Linked DNA regions of Lujinxingia vulgaris. The protein of the gene in region 2 interacts with the protein of the main gene of each other region in a pairwise test. Links are inferred from orthologs where the notes say so. Each region holds a gene or a part of one and is shown on either strand. Other genes may lie near its edges.

Region 1 (6,571 bases), on a different replicon or contig from region 2:
ACATCCGCGGCATCGCGGTGTTGCGCCGTCAGGTCATCGGTGTGCTCGACTTAAGTGCTTTTCTCGAGTCACAGAACGCCGGTCCGGCCCTGGCCAGCAACACCCGCCGCACACTCATTGTCGACACCCCGCACTACACCGTGGGCCTGGACGTCGACGAGGTCACCGGCCTTGATGAGTGGCCCGAACATCTGCTTCGCGAAGACGCCCTGCCCACCACCATCAAAGGCAGCACGCGCCGATACGCCATCGGGGCGCACCCGCTGGGTGAGGAGCTCTGCGTGCTCCTCGACATTGAGCGCCTCCTCGACGACGCCGCGGTCCGATGAGCACTGCCTCCCTCGACGCCCTCTTCTTTCGCTGCGGCACCGCCACGCTCTGCGTGGAGCTCAAACTTGTGAGCAGCGTGCTCGCGCCGGAGAGCGTCTCGATGACGGTGCTCGACCCGCGCCCCCACCTGGGGATGACGCCCACCGAACACGGTATGGTCGGGCTTCTCGATCTTCCCGGCCCACCGGTGGGCCTCTACCTGGGTACGGTGCTGGGCACCTTTCCGCTGGCCCCGCGCGACCTGCTCCCCCTGCCGGGCTGGCTTCGCGGCGCGCTGCCCCCCATCCTCCGTCCGGCCGTCACTCTGCTCGACGATAAGGTTGTGTGGCTCCTTGATCTCGATACACTCAGCAACGCCCCGGCCGCTGCGATCACCGGCTGAAGGGCGCTTTGAGCCGCGCGCGGCTCTCACCTACGAAGGTCTGTCATGTTGCTGTGGAAAAAAGTCGGCATCTACATCGCCACCCTGACGCTGATCGGCGTGGGCGTGCTGGCGTTTCACGGCCACATCTTCACCGCCGCGCTGCTGCTTGTGGCCGGCGTGGCCACCATCGGCTTTACGCGCCAGTCGCTCGCCCCTTTGAGCGACATCACCGCGGTGGTCGAGTCGATCGCCGAAGGCAACCTGCGCTCGGCCCACCTCAACGCCGATCCGCACAGCGAAGTCGGACGACTGGCCGGCGCCACCAACCGCATGCTCGACGAGCTCAACGCCATCAGCCGCCACGCCGACGAGCTGGCCGCCGGTCGCATCGGCGTCATCGAACACGAGGCGATGCTGCTGCGCTCGGGAAAACTCTCCGACGTCGATCTTCCGCTTCCCCGCGGCGCCGGCAAACTCGGACGAAGTTTTCACAGCCTCACCAACCAGATGCGCCGCCTCACCGTGCAGGCCCGCGTCATCTCCCGCGACCACCTGACCTCGCCACTCCTCGATGAGCGCGTCCCGGGAGAACTTGGCGAGGCGTTTGGCGCGATGGTCAAAAATCTGCGCCAGCTCTCCGAGCGCGCCCGTCAGATCGCCGAAGGCGACCTCACAACCACCACCGCCGAGAGCGAGGGTGACTTAAGCTCGGCCTTTAACCAGATGGTGCTCAGCCTCAACGAGCTCGTGCGCGAGATCGTCTCCACCGCCCTCAACGTCTCCACCGCCGCCGAAGAGATCCTGGTGGTGCTCCGCGACCAGGAGCTCGCCGCCTCCCACCAGGCCAGCAGCGTCGAGGAGACCCAGCGCACCATGGAGACCCTGCTCTCCTCGGCCCGCAAGATCGCCGAGAGCGCGCAGACCGTCTTCAAGTCCGCTGAAAAAACCCAGGCCAACAACCGCACCGTCGGCGAACGCATTGGCGAGTTGAAGTCGCATACGGTGCGCATCACCGAGATTCTGGAAGTCATTAAAGCGATTGCCGACCGCTCCGACCTGCTGGCGCTCAACGCCAGCCTGGAGGGCATGCGCGCCGGTGAAGCGGGTAAGGGCTTTGCGCTGGTCGCCGCCGAGATGCGCCGCCTGGCCGAGAACATTAAAGAGTCGGTCAGCGACATCAAACTGCTCGTCAGCGACATCCGCGAATCCTCCCTGGCCAGCGTCATGGCCACCGAGGAGGGCTCGCGACTCTCGGAGCGCACCACCGAGACCTCCCTGAAGATCTCGCTCATCACTCAGCAGCAGCAGTCGGGCACCGAGCAGGTCACCCAGTCGATGGACGAGCTCTCGCACCTTATCAATCAGGGCGTCGCCGGCACCCGTCAGGTCACCACCGCCGCCCGGGAGCTGCACAACGCCTCGGAGAGCCTGCGTCATATCGTCGAGAAGTTCCGGGTCATGGAGACCGAGGCCTCCTCGCCGAAACGCCCCACACGCACGCCAACTCGCACCATCCCCGGCCGCGCGACCAGCCCGCTGCCCTCCGTCGACGCCAGCAAAGAGCTTCCGCTTACAGCTCCGGCCGACCTCTCCCGCGAGATCCCCGCCGACCGCTCCACAGAGCTCCCACTCTCAGCTCCGGCCGACCTCTCCCGCGAGATCCCCGCCGACCGCTCCACAGAGCGCGAGGCCACCCGCTCTCGCCCGCTCCGCAAGGCCTCCCGCAACCAGATCGCGACCCCGGTGGGCTTCAACGGCAACCTCTCCGACGTCCCCACCGACCGCCAGCCCCGCCGCGCCGTCGAGCTCGCCGCAAAGAGCGCCCAGGAGACGCCCACCATCGAGTTCAGCGCCGCCATCGCCGAAGACGACGCCTTCTTCCAGGATCTCCTCGACGCCCGCGATGAGGCCGCCGCAAAGGCCGACTCCGAGGCTGACGACGCCCCCGCCGACCGCTCCCGCGAGTTCGACGCCATCGCCCGCCAGCTCGGCGCTGACGAGAGCGAGAGCGAGGCCGAGAACGCGCCCGAAGGCGACGACGTCCACGCTAAAAACACCTCGCCCGTCCTCGGCGATGAGGAGTCGGAGCCCTCATGAGCTTTGGCGCCCTGATCGAAAAATTCCGTGCGGTGGCGCTCGAGCGCCTCGAACGCATGAACGCCCTGCTCGTTAACCTGGAGCGCACCCCCGACGACCCGGAGGCCGTCGAGGAGATCCTGCGCGAGATCCACACCCTTAAAGGCGAAGCCAAAATGATGGGCTTTGCCGACGTCAACCTCGTCGCCCACCAGACCGAGCACCTCCTGCTCGACGATCCCTCCGGTGCCCACATCACCCAACCTGAGCGTGTCGAGCTGATCTTTGAAGGCCTCGATCTGATGCGCGCGCTCATGACGAAATCCGCCGGCAACGCCACCCAGAGCCTCGACCTCTCCGGCTTCGTCGACCGCGTCAATCACCTGCGCGACGGCGCTCCCGCAAAGATCAATCCCCACGATCCGGCCGCTCAGAATTCGGCGGCGCCCTCCCCCGCCGACACTCCCGCTGCAGCCCCGAAGGCGCCGGCCGAGATCGACGAAAAACCCGTCTCAGACGCGCCCACCGCCGACTCGCAACCTGTTGATTCCAAAGAGGAATCCAGCAGAATCAACGCTCCCACACCTGCACAAACGCCGGCCGCCGACACCGCGCTCGCCACACCGCCGAGCGCGCCGTCCACACTGGCGCCGCAGGCCACCCAGCCCACCCGCGCGCGCATCGGCGCCGGCAACGAGCGCGAGCTGGAGTCGGGCGCGCTGCGTATTCAGACAACCACCAACCTGCGCGTCGACGTCGAAAAGCTCGAACGCCTGGGCGAGCTCGCTGGCGAGGCGCTCTTGATGAGCCGCCGGGTGGGGTATCGGCTCGGAGAACTGCACGGCATCCGCCAGGATCTGCGCGCGATGCTCTCCCAGCTCGAAGGCCAGCTGCCCAAAAGCCACACCATGGCGCTGCGCAACCTCAACCACCGCCTCGACGCCTGCGAGACGGCCCTGCGCGAGGAGAGCTACCAGGTCAACGTGCGCGCCTCGCAGATCGACGACCAGACCCGCTACATGCGTCACGTGCCGCTCGCGCAGGTCTTAAGCCACTACCCGCGCGCGGTGCGCGATCTGGCCCAATCCCAGGGCAAACGCGTGCGCCTGGTCGACACCTTCGGCAACGTCGAGGTCGACCGCGCCATCCTCTCCGCCCTCTCTGAGCCCCTGCTCCACCTGGTGCGAAACGCCGTCGACCACGGACTGGAAACCCCCGAGGAGCGCAAAGCCGCCGGCAAAGAGCCCGAGGCCGAGATCGAATTGAGCGCCGAGTACGTTGGCGACTCCATCCGCGTCGTGCTCTCCGATGATGGCCGCGGCATCAACCCGCAGATCATTCGCAAAAAAGCCATTGAACGGGGCATCCACACCGCCGAATCCGCCGCGCGCCTCTCCGACCAGGAGGCCATCGCGCTGATCTTTGAAAACGGCTTCTCCACCCGCGACTCCGTCAACGACGTCAGCGGCCGCGGCATCGGCATGGACGTGGTGCGCCGCCAGATCTCCAAGGTCGGCGGGTTTATCGAGATCGAGAGCGAGGTCGGCCGCGGCACCACCTTCACCCTGCACCTTCCGGTGACCACGGCCGTCAACTCCGTGCTCGTCTTCACCCTGGGCGAGCGCCAGTTCGCGCTGACCGCCAAAGATGTGGAGCGGGTCATCGATGTGGGCCGCGAAGAACTTCGCCGCGTCCATGGCGCGGTCTGCGTGCCGGTGGGTGAGCGCCTCATCCCTCTTCTGGACTGGACCGCCCCGCTGGGGCTGGCCGAGCGGGGGCAACCCCCGGAGCGCTTCAGCGTGCTGCTCGTGCGCAAGGGCGCGCGCCGCGTCGCCGTGTGGATCGACCGCGTCCTTGGCGAGCGTGAGGCCATCAGCCGACCCCTGGGCGACTTTTTGGCCGGCGTGCGACTCTGCCGCGGTGTCGCCCTGACCGACTCCGGCGACGTGGTGCCCCTTCTCAACGTCGTCGACCTGATGGAGCGCAGCGAGCATGACTCGCGCTTCGATCTCGAAAAACCCCGACGCCAGCGCTCCTTTACCGCGGTGCAGGGAACCCGCGCGCTGGACATCCGCACCATCCTGGTGGTCGAAGACAGCGAGGTCACCCGCACGCTCGTCACCTCAATTCTGCGCGGCGAGGGCTACCGGGTGCTCGAGGCCGACGACGGCCACTACGGCCTGGAGATGCTCGGTCGCCACCGCGTCGATCTGGTGCTCACCGACATCCAGATGCCCACGATGGACGGCCTTCAGCTCCTCCAGCGCATCCGCACCTCCGAAGATCACGCTCGTCTCCCGGTCGTCATCCTCACGACCCTGGGTGAGCCCGCCGACAAGGAGCGCGCCATGCGCCTGGGCGCCAACGGCTACCTGGTCAAACTCGACTTCCAGGAGAAAACGCTCCTGGAGACGGTGCGCCGCTTCCTCTGAGCGCAAAAAAGCCGGTGCGAAGTCCGCGCCGGCCGCCATGCCCTAAACTCTTGAATTCAAAAGACTTTCAGGCAACCTCGCGCTGGCAACGCACGATGGCCTGCTCCACCTCGGCCGACTTCGGGGCGCGGCGCAGGTAGTCGAGCGCCTCCTCGTACTCCCCCATCTCCGTGGCGCTCACGCCCAGGATGGTCCAGACGCGGTTGAGCATCTTTTCGGGCATCTGCCCCGAGGCGCGCATCTGATGGCAGACCCGGTAGGCCTCCCGCCAGTCCTCATCGGAGAGCGCCGCCTCGGCCTGGGCCAGAAGCTCCTGATGAAAGTCCGAGGCGGTCGCCAGGCTGCGCCCGCTGCGACGCCCCACCAGCGACTGCCCCGTCTGCAACATGCTCATGCAGCTCATCACCACCATCACCGCAAAGATCGCGATGAGGAAGCTGCGAAAGATCAAAAAGCCCACGATCGCTGCCGGGATCGCCACAAAAATGCTCACATTAAGCGTAATGCGACGCGCGCTCTCCTCGTCTTTGAAGCGGCGCAAAATCAGATGAAACAGCTGCCCACCATCCAGCGGCCACATCGGAATCAGCAGGTTCACCAGGCTCCAGCCGATGTTCACAAAGAGCAGCGCCGCCACAAAAGTCGCGCTCCAGGTTGAGGCATAGGCGACCTGCGGCGCGAAGGTGGCAAAAAGATAGACCAGCCCCCCGAAGATCAGGCCGGCGGCCGGTCCGGCGAAGACCACCCGTGCGTCTTCCCCGTCGGTGTTGGCCTCGCGCTGCATCATGCAGAGCCCGCCAAAGCCGTGCAGCAGCACGCTGGGGCCCAGCCCGTAGCGCTGCGCCACAAGCGCGTGGCCAAACTCGTGCACCAGCAGCGAAATCGTCACCGCCACCACCCAGATCAATCCGGCGAGCATGGAACCACCGCTCAGGGCGGGGAAAAAGACGATCATGGCCATGATCAGCCCGTACCACATCGAGACAGACACCTCGATGTTTCGCCAGGTGAAGATATGCAGTCCGGAACGCTCTAAGAACATCGTGCAAAAACCTCAACGCGAGAGGGTGTCAAAGGGGTCGCTTAGTCGGAGCGCCGCCGCTGAAGGCGCGCGCCCACCCAGGCGGGGCTTCCGGCCACGTCGGGGGCGATCTTTCGCACCTCCACGCAGACCTCTTCGACCTGCGCGTGGCGCTCCAACACCAACCGCACCACCTCGCCGGCCAATTTCTCGACGAGGTAACGGCTGGGGCCCTGCGCAACTTCCACCACGATCTCGGCCAGGTGGCGGTAGTCCAGCGTCTCATTGAGCTCATCGGACTCGGCCGAGGAGGCGTCGCTTAAGCTGACCTCCACATCGACCTCAAAA
Region 2 (7,865 bases):
TAAACACAAAGAGCGCCGCGTCCAGCAAGGGCTGCGGGCGCTCCTGATCTCAACCTCAGGGAAGCAGCATCGCCGGGCGACTGTCCGCGCTCACGCGCGACTGCAAGGCCGGTCGCAGCCGATCGCCCAGATGCACCGGCCCCACACGCGCCGAAAAACCGCCGCTGAGACGACCAAAGCCCGGCCCCTGCAGCGCGTCGAGCGCAGGCAGGGTGCCCTCCACCGACCAGGTCGACTGCAACGCCGGCGCCAACACGTTCCAGGCCCCCACCATGTCGTCGACGCCAGCGGCGTAGAAGTAGTGGCCGCCGCTTGCGCAGGCCAGCTCCGCATACTCCTGCACCGGACCCACACGCCCGTCGGCGTCGCGCTCGGGCATGCAGTAAGACGCATCGGTCAACGTCACCGCCCCGCCCTCTTCTTCGGCATACACCGTCGCCGGGCGGCAGCGCTCATGAGGCTGGCAGCTGCTCTGATCTTCGCAGGTGGGCGCGCCGCAGCTCGCATCCTCGCGGCAGGCCTGATTGCCGCCCCACTGGCTGGGAAGATCGCGCAGGGTCGAGGCATCGAGCGCCGGATCCAGGTGCACGATCATCAGGCGCACCCCGGTGGCCTCCAGGCGCGCACGCACCACCTCGGCGTCGGCCTCGGTGTCAAACACCTGATTGGGAGTGTCGGTGAAGACGATGAGCGCCTTCTCGGCCTCGTCGTACTCCTCCAGCCCCAGGTCGCGGTCGAGCACGCGCAAAATCGCCTGATAGACGTTGGCCTCACGCGGGATCAGCGTGGGAAGCTCAGAGAGACGCGCGGTGAGGCTGTCGAGATCGCGGGTGAGGTAGTTGGAAAGCTCCCCGCCTCCGCTGGGCGTCAGCGGGCGCGTCTGCGCGCCCACATCGCCGCCGTAAAACCACAGGCTCACCGCGGCGTTTTCGCCGGTGAAACGACCGGCCAGCGAGATCAAAAAGTCCTGGATCATCTGGCGGTGGCGAAGCTCGGCGTCGGTGGCGCGCCCCGGATTGGCGCTGAGCGCCTGCGCGCCGCTCTCGTCATAGAGCGAGCCCGCCGAGACGGGCATCCGCCCGTCCAGGCTGGCGGTGTTCTGGATCAACACGCTCAACGCAAGCTCCGGCGAGCCCTCTCGCCCCAGGCTCCACTCCTGACGCACGCTGCCGGGGGTAAAGCTCACGGAGGTGGGACGCGCGCAGTAGCGAAAGGCGTCACCCACCTCGGCGGCCGTGCAACTGAGCCCCTCCCCGCAGTCCTCGGCCGTCTCACAGGCCGGCCCGGACTGCGCCAGGTAGCCCGCATCAACGCCGAGGTGGCCGGCCCGCAGCGTCTCATTGGGCCAGATCATCTCGCCGTCGAGCATATCGCCGGCGGCCACCGCCGGGCCCTCCTGGCTGAAGATCACAAAGGGAAAACGCGCCTCTCGGCTGCCCTCACACGTAAGGGGGCGGGGGGGCAGAAGTCGCAGCGCGCTTGGCCGAAGTTCCAGCCCGGGCTCGCGCGCCACATCCGCGCCACCGCCCACATCCCTGACGCCGGCATCGTTCTCCGGCGCCGGAGTACCGTCATCATCGCCGCAGCCGGCGATCATCCAGGCCGCGCCCAGCGCCAGCGCGCCGCGCATCCATCGGTCGAAAGGTCGAGTCATGGCCGCACCTTGAGCCAGGTTAGAAGAACTCCCCCGCAGGCCACGCGCGATGACGCGTCACAACCTGAGGAAGATGATCACAATCAGGAGAATCGTCGCGAAGAGCGCTACGAAGATCCACATCGAGATGCGCGTCGGCGGCGCCGGCTCCAGGCTCTCCAAGAGCGCCATATTGCGCTGGAAGCGCCGGCGCGAGTAGTTCAGCTTCGGGAAGGTATAATAGAGCGCGTCGGCGTCCTCATCGACGGTGACCTCGATATAACCTTCGGCCCCGAAATCGTTGAGCAAGCTCTGAACTTTCGCCGAGGGCAAATCGGTGCGGCTGGTCAGATACCCCAGCTCCACGCGCGGCTCGCGCGCGGCCGAGGCGATGCGCAGAAGCTCGTGCTGCTCGCGCACCTTTTTGACCCAGTCGGCGTCCTGCTTGAGGCTTGCGACCGCGCGCATAAAGGCCGGCGCCTTCTCCAGGTGGGCCTGCTCCTCAATATCGAGCGGCCCGGGCAGAAAACGCTCGGGGCGGGCGATCTCGTATGCGGCGAGTTTATCGAGCTGAATGCGCTCAACACCGTCGAGCTCTTCGATGCCTTCGAGCACCCGGGCGATGCTGTCGACGTCCATCGGAAAATAGGTCGTCACGCCCAGCACGGTCACCGGGGCCTCGTCGCGCCTGGCGAGCTCGGCGGCGACCTCCGAGATCAACTGGATGCCTTCGGGCACCGAGCGCAAGCGTTGACTGTCAGCCATAAACGAGATCCATCGGGGGAAATCCAGTGCCCGCGCCCGCGGGGGGCGGGGGCCAGAGGCGGCGCAATCTAACGATCTCTTCTCGAGTCGACAACCGGCGTTCACCTCGGGGGGCCACAGCCCGCATCGGCCGGATGATACGCCTTCGCCCCGGCCCTGTCATCCAACCCGAAGGGTGGACCCGAACGCCGGGGCCGGCCGCCTCCCAGACGCCCCCGGAGCGCGGGCCAACCACCGGGGCTGCGCCTGCCCCGGCTTGGTGATTCACCTGCGCGGAATGAGCGGGTATAGTCACACGTCTTTTAGCGCGGCTAAAGCTCCCCCGGCCGCACTGCCTGCCCGCACCCACTGCTAGAATCCATAGAGTTTTCATGAGCTTACGCATCGTCATCGCAGAAGACAGCGCGATCTTCGCCGAAGTCCTGGTCGACGTGCTCCGCGCCGAGCCGGGCATCGAGATTGTGGCCATGACCGACAACGGCGTCGACGTGGTCAACCTCTGCGAGGAGCATCGCCCCGATCTTGTGCTGATGGACATCCACATGCCGCGCCAGGATGGGCTGGCGGCCACCGAGGCGATCATGGCGCGCTGTCCCACGCCGATCCTGGTGGTCACCGCCGATCCGCACCGCGGTGGGGTCGACCTCTCCTTTAAAGCGCTCTCGGCCGGGGCGCTCGATCTGATGCCCAAGCCGCAGAGCCTGCCCTTCCCGGAAGAAGAGCGCGAGGCCCTCTTGCGCAAGATTCGGCTGCTCTCCCAGATTCCGGTGGTGCGCCATGTACGCGGCCGCAAGCGCCAGCGTGTCGAGGGGCCTCGGCGCGCCGCAAAGAGCGCAAAAACCGACGCCGCCGACCGCCCGGTGGCCGTCGTCGGGGTGGTCGCCTCCACCGGCGGCCCCAAGGCGCTGGCCCGCATCGTTGGCCAACTTCCTGCCGATTTCCCCGCGGCGGTGGTGGTCGTCCAGCACATCACCCACGGCTTCTCCACCCACCTGGCACACTGGCTCGATAACCACAGTCCGCTCACGGTGGTGGAAGCCTTTGAAGGCATCGGCCTGAAACGCGGCCACCTCTACATCGCGCCGACTGAGCGCCATATGATGCTGGAGCCCGATCTTAAACTCAGCGTCACCGAAGGCCCCCCGGTGGGCGGGCACTGCCCCAGCGGCGACCGCCTGCTCACAAGCCTTGCGCGCCATGCCGCCCCCCGGGCCATCGGCGTGATCTTAAGCGGCATGGGCGATGATGGCACCGTCGGGCTCACCGCCCTGCACCACACCGGCTGCACCACGCTGGCGCAGGACGAAGCCAGCTCGGTGGTCTACGGCATGCCCCGCTCGGCCATCGCCCACGGTGTGGTCGACAAGGTGGTGGAGCTCGACCAGATCGCCGAGGCGCTCATCCGCGAAGTCGAGGCCATCGAGCAGCGGGAGTCGCGATGAATCAGGGCCGCTACCAACGGCGCCAGGTCATCACCCAGGCCTGTGACCTCTTCGAGCGCTGGACCGGCTTTGCGCTGCGCGGCGCCGCGCCCACGCGCATCGCCGAGACCTTCGCGCGCCGCGCCGAAGCGCTCGGCTACGACGATCCCCTCACCTACGTCGAGGCCCTCCAGGACCTCTCCTCCACCGCCGCAGAGCCCCAGCGCCTGGTCAACCTGATCACCAACGGGCTCACCGCCTTCTGGCGCGATGAGCCTCAGCTCCTCGCGCTGCGCTCGATCCTGCGCAACCTCGGCGCCTCGGCCACCGCCGAGCGCCCTCTGCAGATCTGGTGCGCCGGCGTCTCCACCGGCGAAGAAGCCTACACCGTGGCGATGATCGCCAGCGAAGAGAACATCCCGGCCGACGTGTTGGGCACCGACGTCAACACCGAGTTCTTAAGCGTGGCGCGCCGCGGCCACTACGGCACCTGGAGCCTGCGCCGCCTCGATGAGACGCGCCGCGACACCTTTCTGCGCCCGATCGACGAGCACACCTTTGCCATCGATCATCCCGATCTGGAGCGGGTGCGTTTTGATCATCATAACCTTTTGCACACTGCGCCGCGCTCGCGCCGCGCGGATATGCGCTGGGATGTGATCCTCTGCCGCAACGTCCTCATCTACTTCACCCCCCGGGCCTCCGCCACGGTGGTCGGGCATCTGGCCGATGCCCTGGCCTGCGACGGCTACCTGATGCTCGGCTCCTCCGAGCAGATCCACGTGGAGCAGCTCAACACCGAGAGCCCGCGCCTGCGCGCCACCCGCCATGGCGAGGGCTTTTTGTACCGGCGCCACGAGACCAAACCCGGCCAGACCATTGAGCCCGGCGCCTGGACGTTCAGCGAGAGCGCCCTCGACGATCTTCTCGAGCCCCCCGCCCCCGAATACAGCGGACTTGATGAGCCCACCAGCGAGGTCGGTCTTAACGACACCGTCGTCGATCTGCTGGAGACCGCCGGCGCCCATATGCGCCAGGGGGAACTTCGTCTGGCGATGGCCTGCCTGGAGGCCGCCACCAGCTACGATCCTTTTGTGGTGGAAGGCCACTGCCTGCTCGGGCAGGTGCTCGACCAGCTCGACGCCGGCCACTCCGCGCTCAAAGCCTACCAGAAAGCCCTCTTTCTGGAGCCCTTTCACTGGGTGGCCGCCTGGGGCGCGGCCCGTATCTATGAGACTTTTGGCGAGCACGACGCCGCCCGCCGTGCCTGGCGACAGACGCTCGAAGGGCTGGCTGCAAGCCCCGAGCCCCTGCGCCACTCCCGGGTCATCCCGCGCCTGATTGGCCCCCTGGAAGACGCCCGCCAGCAGGCCCACCAGGACGCCCACCGCGCCCTCTCGGTGGTAAGCGAGTTGTAACTTTTTTCCTCGCGGCCGGAATGAACCCGCCCCCTCCCCGGTTCCTTCTATACCTCGGCAACGAGGTCGGAGCTGGCGCCGCCTGTCCGCGATCTCAGGCGACGCTGCTCTAACGCATGGCACCTCCTTTCGGCCAGAGCGCCCTGTCGGGATGACAGGGCGCTCTGGCTTTTCTTGCGCCACCTTTTTTCGACCCGCCCCCCCGCCCTTTGACAAGCTCCCCGGCGAAAGGCAGAGAAGGCCCTGGCGAGCGCCACGCTCGCGCCTAACTTCCCCCTCTTTCCACCCTGCGGAGGCACCATGTCGGGAGCCCTGTCCACGATCGTCTCAACGCTGCTCCAAGGCGAAACCCCGAAGCTCTCCTCCGAAGAGCTCACCACGCTTCTTGAGAGCCCTCAGGATGGCCCGGTGCTCGCCGCGCTGCTCCTCGCCCACACGCCACTTCGCGACGCCTGCGGCAAAGCCCTGCTCGCTCTCAAGGCCAATTCCCCCGACACTCCGGCGTGGATCTGGGCGCTGATCGCCTCCAATGAGCACGGCCCCCAGGAAGACGCCGTCGACGCCGCCCTCACCGACGAGGCCCAGGCCCCCACTGTGACCCGCGCGCTCTTTCTGGCCGGCGTCGACTGGTACCACGAGGCCCTCGTCGAGCTCATCGATGAGAGCGACACCGGCCTGGCCGCAGCCTCCCTGCTGGCCGCCGTCGACCCCGAGGAGCTCCTCGAAGCCCTCGAAGAGCTCGCCAGCCCCGAGGAGCTCATCACCGTGGCCCGCGCCTCGGCGCTGGCCCACGCTCCAGAACTTTTTGATGCGATCACCGAGTGGCGCCAGGAACTTCACGATGAGCTCAGCCTGGAGCAACGCGCCGCCATCGACGGCGCGCTCGCTTCGCTCGCGCCTCATCGCTTCGCTCGCCAGCTGATGCTCGGCGAGCTGGAGCGCACCTGGCTGGGCGACGACCGCGCCGTGGCCGACTTCTTGAGCTGCTACGGCCTGACCTCCTGGGTCCACACCCTGGCGGTGATGCGCACGGTGCGCGATCGCGACGGCTTCGATATGGCCGCCGCCCTGGCCACCAGCGCCGCGCTCCTGGCCTGGGAGAGCGAAGAGCTCGAAGACGAAGAGCTCCTCCTCGACGCCTCCACCCTCATCGACCGCTACCCCGCCGAGCTCGCCTTCCAGCTCGCGCTGGGCGAAGACGACAACCTCCCCGAGCTCCTCGTCGAAGTCGGCCAGCACGAGGCCCTCCTCGACCGTGGCCTTGCCTCCCCCGGCATCAGCGGACTTCCGCTGAGCGTCGCCGTCGACGACAGGTTGAGCCCCGAGCACATCGCCCGCGGCCTGGAGCGCTTCGCCACCGACCGCGCCGCCTCCATCGAAGAGCGCGTGGCCCTGGTGCACACCCTGGTGGAGATCCGCCACGCTGTGGAACTCGGCGATCTCGACCGACAGAGCGCCGGCGAGCTCATCGCCCCCTTCGCTTCCCACCCCGACGACGCGGTGCGCCAGCTCATCGCCAGCTTCGACGAACCGGACGCCTTCGCCGCTGCCAACGACTGGGGCTGCCGCGGGCTCGCCCACCTGCTTCAACAGTTCGCTCCCGGCGACGATGAGGCCCACCTCAACGCGCTGGCGCACGCCTGGTTCACCGGCCCCATCGCCCGCGCCACCATCGCGCGCGACGCCTTCATCTCCGCCCTCTTCAACGCCACCGGCATCGCCCACCCCGACGCCGAAATCTGAGGCGACGGACATCACGCACATCCGCAGGACACAAAAAAGCGGCCCCGAAATCGGGGCCGCTTTTTTGCTTCTTCAACAGATCCTCAACGCATCACAATCACTGCGCGCCGGCGCTCCCGGGCTTGGTGTTCACCTGGAAGTGACGGTAGGAGACCGACACGTAATTGATCGGCGCATCCTCCGGATCATCATCGCTGGGGCGGAAGTCCCCGAAGAACGCGATGGAGTTGGTCGACGCAAAATAATCAAAACCGTTGACCCGGCTGCGCGGCACCCACTGCCCGTCCTTAAAGACGCGCAACGAGCTGGAGAGCGGCACATCCGACAACACGTAGTTCGCCGCCCGACCGGTCGCCGCGATAATGATGTCGTTGATCGACTCCTCGATGTTCGGTGAGTCGAGTGAGTAGTAGTTGCCGCCGGTGGCCGTCGCGACCTGACGGTAGGCCTCACCATCATTGGTGACGATCGAGAAGATCGTGGTCCGCCCGGTGAAGTAGCCGATGAAGTCACTCATCAGCGCCTGCCCCTGCGGCGAGCTCAGCGAAGTGCCCTGGAAGGTCTGAGCCTCCTCATCGCTCATCATCACTGTGACCACCTCGGCGTTGGGGCGAATACGCTCCTCGGCCGGCGCCAGGTTGGTGCTCATGTACTCCAGCGCGCTGCGTGCGTTCTGAATCCCGTACTCCGAGCCGCCCGAGCTTCCGGAGCAGCCCTGACAGTCCACAACCCACTCCTCAATCTCATTGAGGAAGCTGGCCTGATCGCGGTGCCAGGCCGGCGGGCTGCGCAGCTTGCCCTCGCCACCATCCCACATGTTGGTCACACCCAGGCGATAATCGAGCGGCGTATTGCGCAGCTCCGCAAAGAACCCTTCGGCCACAT

What was found.
Region 1: the proteins of cheB (region 2) and FRC98_RS15925 interact in binary tests that used the Escherichia coli proteins (3 or more experiments, as listed by UniProt). The link is inferred for Lujinxingia vulgaris from one-to-one orthologs.

What each region holds. Positions count from the first base shown.
Region 1 is NZ_VOSM01000008.1:199,748-206,318, reverse strand. Bases 2,388-5,494 are described here. They hold FRC98_RS15925 (hybrid sensor histidine kinase/response regulator), read left to right. Parts: upstream 2,388-2,787; coding sequence 2,788-5,202; downstream 5,203-5,494. Other genes in these bases: FRC98_RS15920 (site-2 protease family protein), read right to left, coding at 5,270-5,494; FRC98_RS15930 (methyl-accepting chemotaxis protein), read left to right, coding at 2,388-2,791. Outside these bases: FRC98_RS15940 (chemotaxis protein CheW), read left to right, coding at 1-329; FRC98_RS15935 (hypothetical protein), read left to right, coding at 326-712; more of FRC98_RS15930, read left to right, coding at 758-2,387; more of FRC98_RS15920, read right to left, coding at 5,495-6,244; folB (dihydroneopterin aldolase), read right to left, coding at 6,286-6,571. UniProt on the Escherichia coli protein: Involved in the transmission of sensory signals from the chemoreceptors to the flagellar motors. CheA is autophosphorylated; it can transfer its phosphate group to either CheB or CheY.
Region 2 is NZ_VOSM01000009.1:34,332-42,196, forward strand. Bases 1,934-4,804 are described here. They hold cheB (chemotaxis-specific protein-glutamate methyltransferase CheB), read left to right. Parts: upstream 1,934-2,769; coding sequence 2,770-3,840; downstream 3,841-4,804. Other genes in these bases: FRC98_RS16070 (hypothetical protein), read right to left, coding at 1,934-2,398; FRC98_RS16080 (CheR family methyltransferase), read left to right, coding at 3,837-4,804. In the rest of the region: FRC98_RS16065 (vWA domain-containing protein), read right to left, coding at 56-1,654; more of FRC98_RS16070, read right to left, coding at 1,712-1,933; more of FRC98_RS16080, read left to right, coding at 4,805-5,237; FRC98_RS16085 (type 1 periplasmic-binding domain-containing protein), read left to right, coding at 5,538-6,980; FRC98_RS16090 (hypothetical protein), read right to left, coding at 7,078-7,865. UniProt on the Escherichia coli protein: Involved in chemotaxis. Part of a chemotaxis signal transduction system that modulates chemotaxis in response to various stimuli.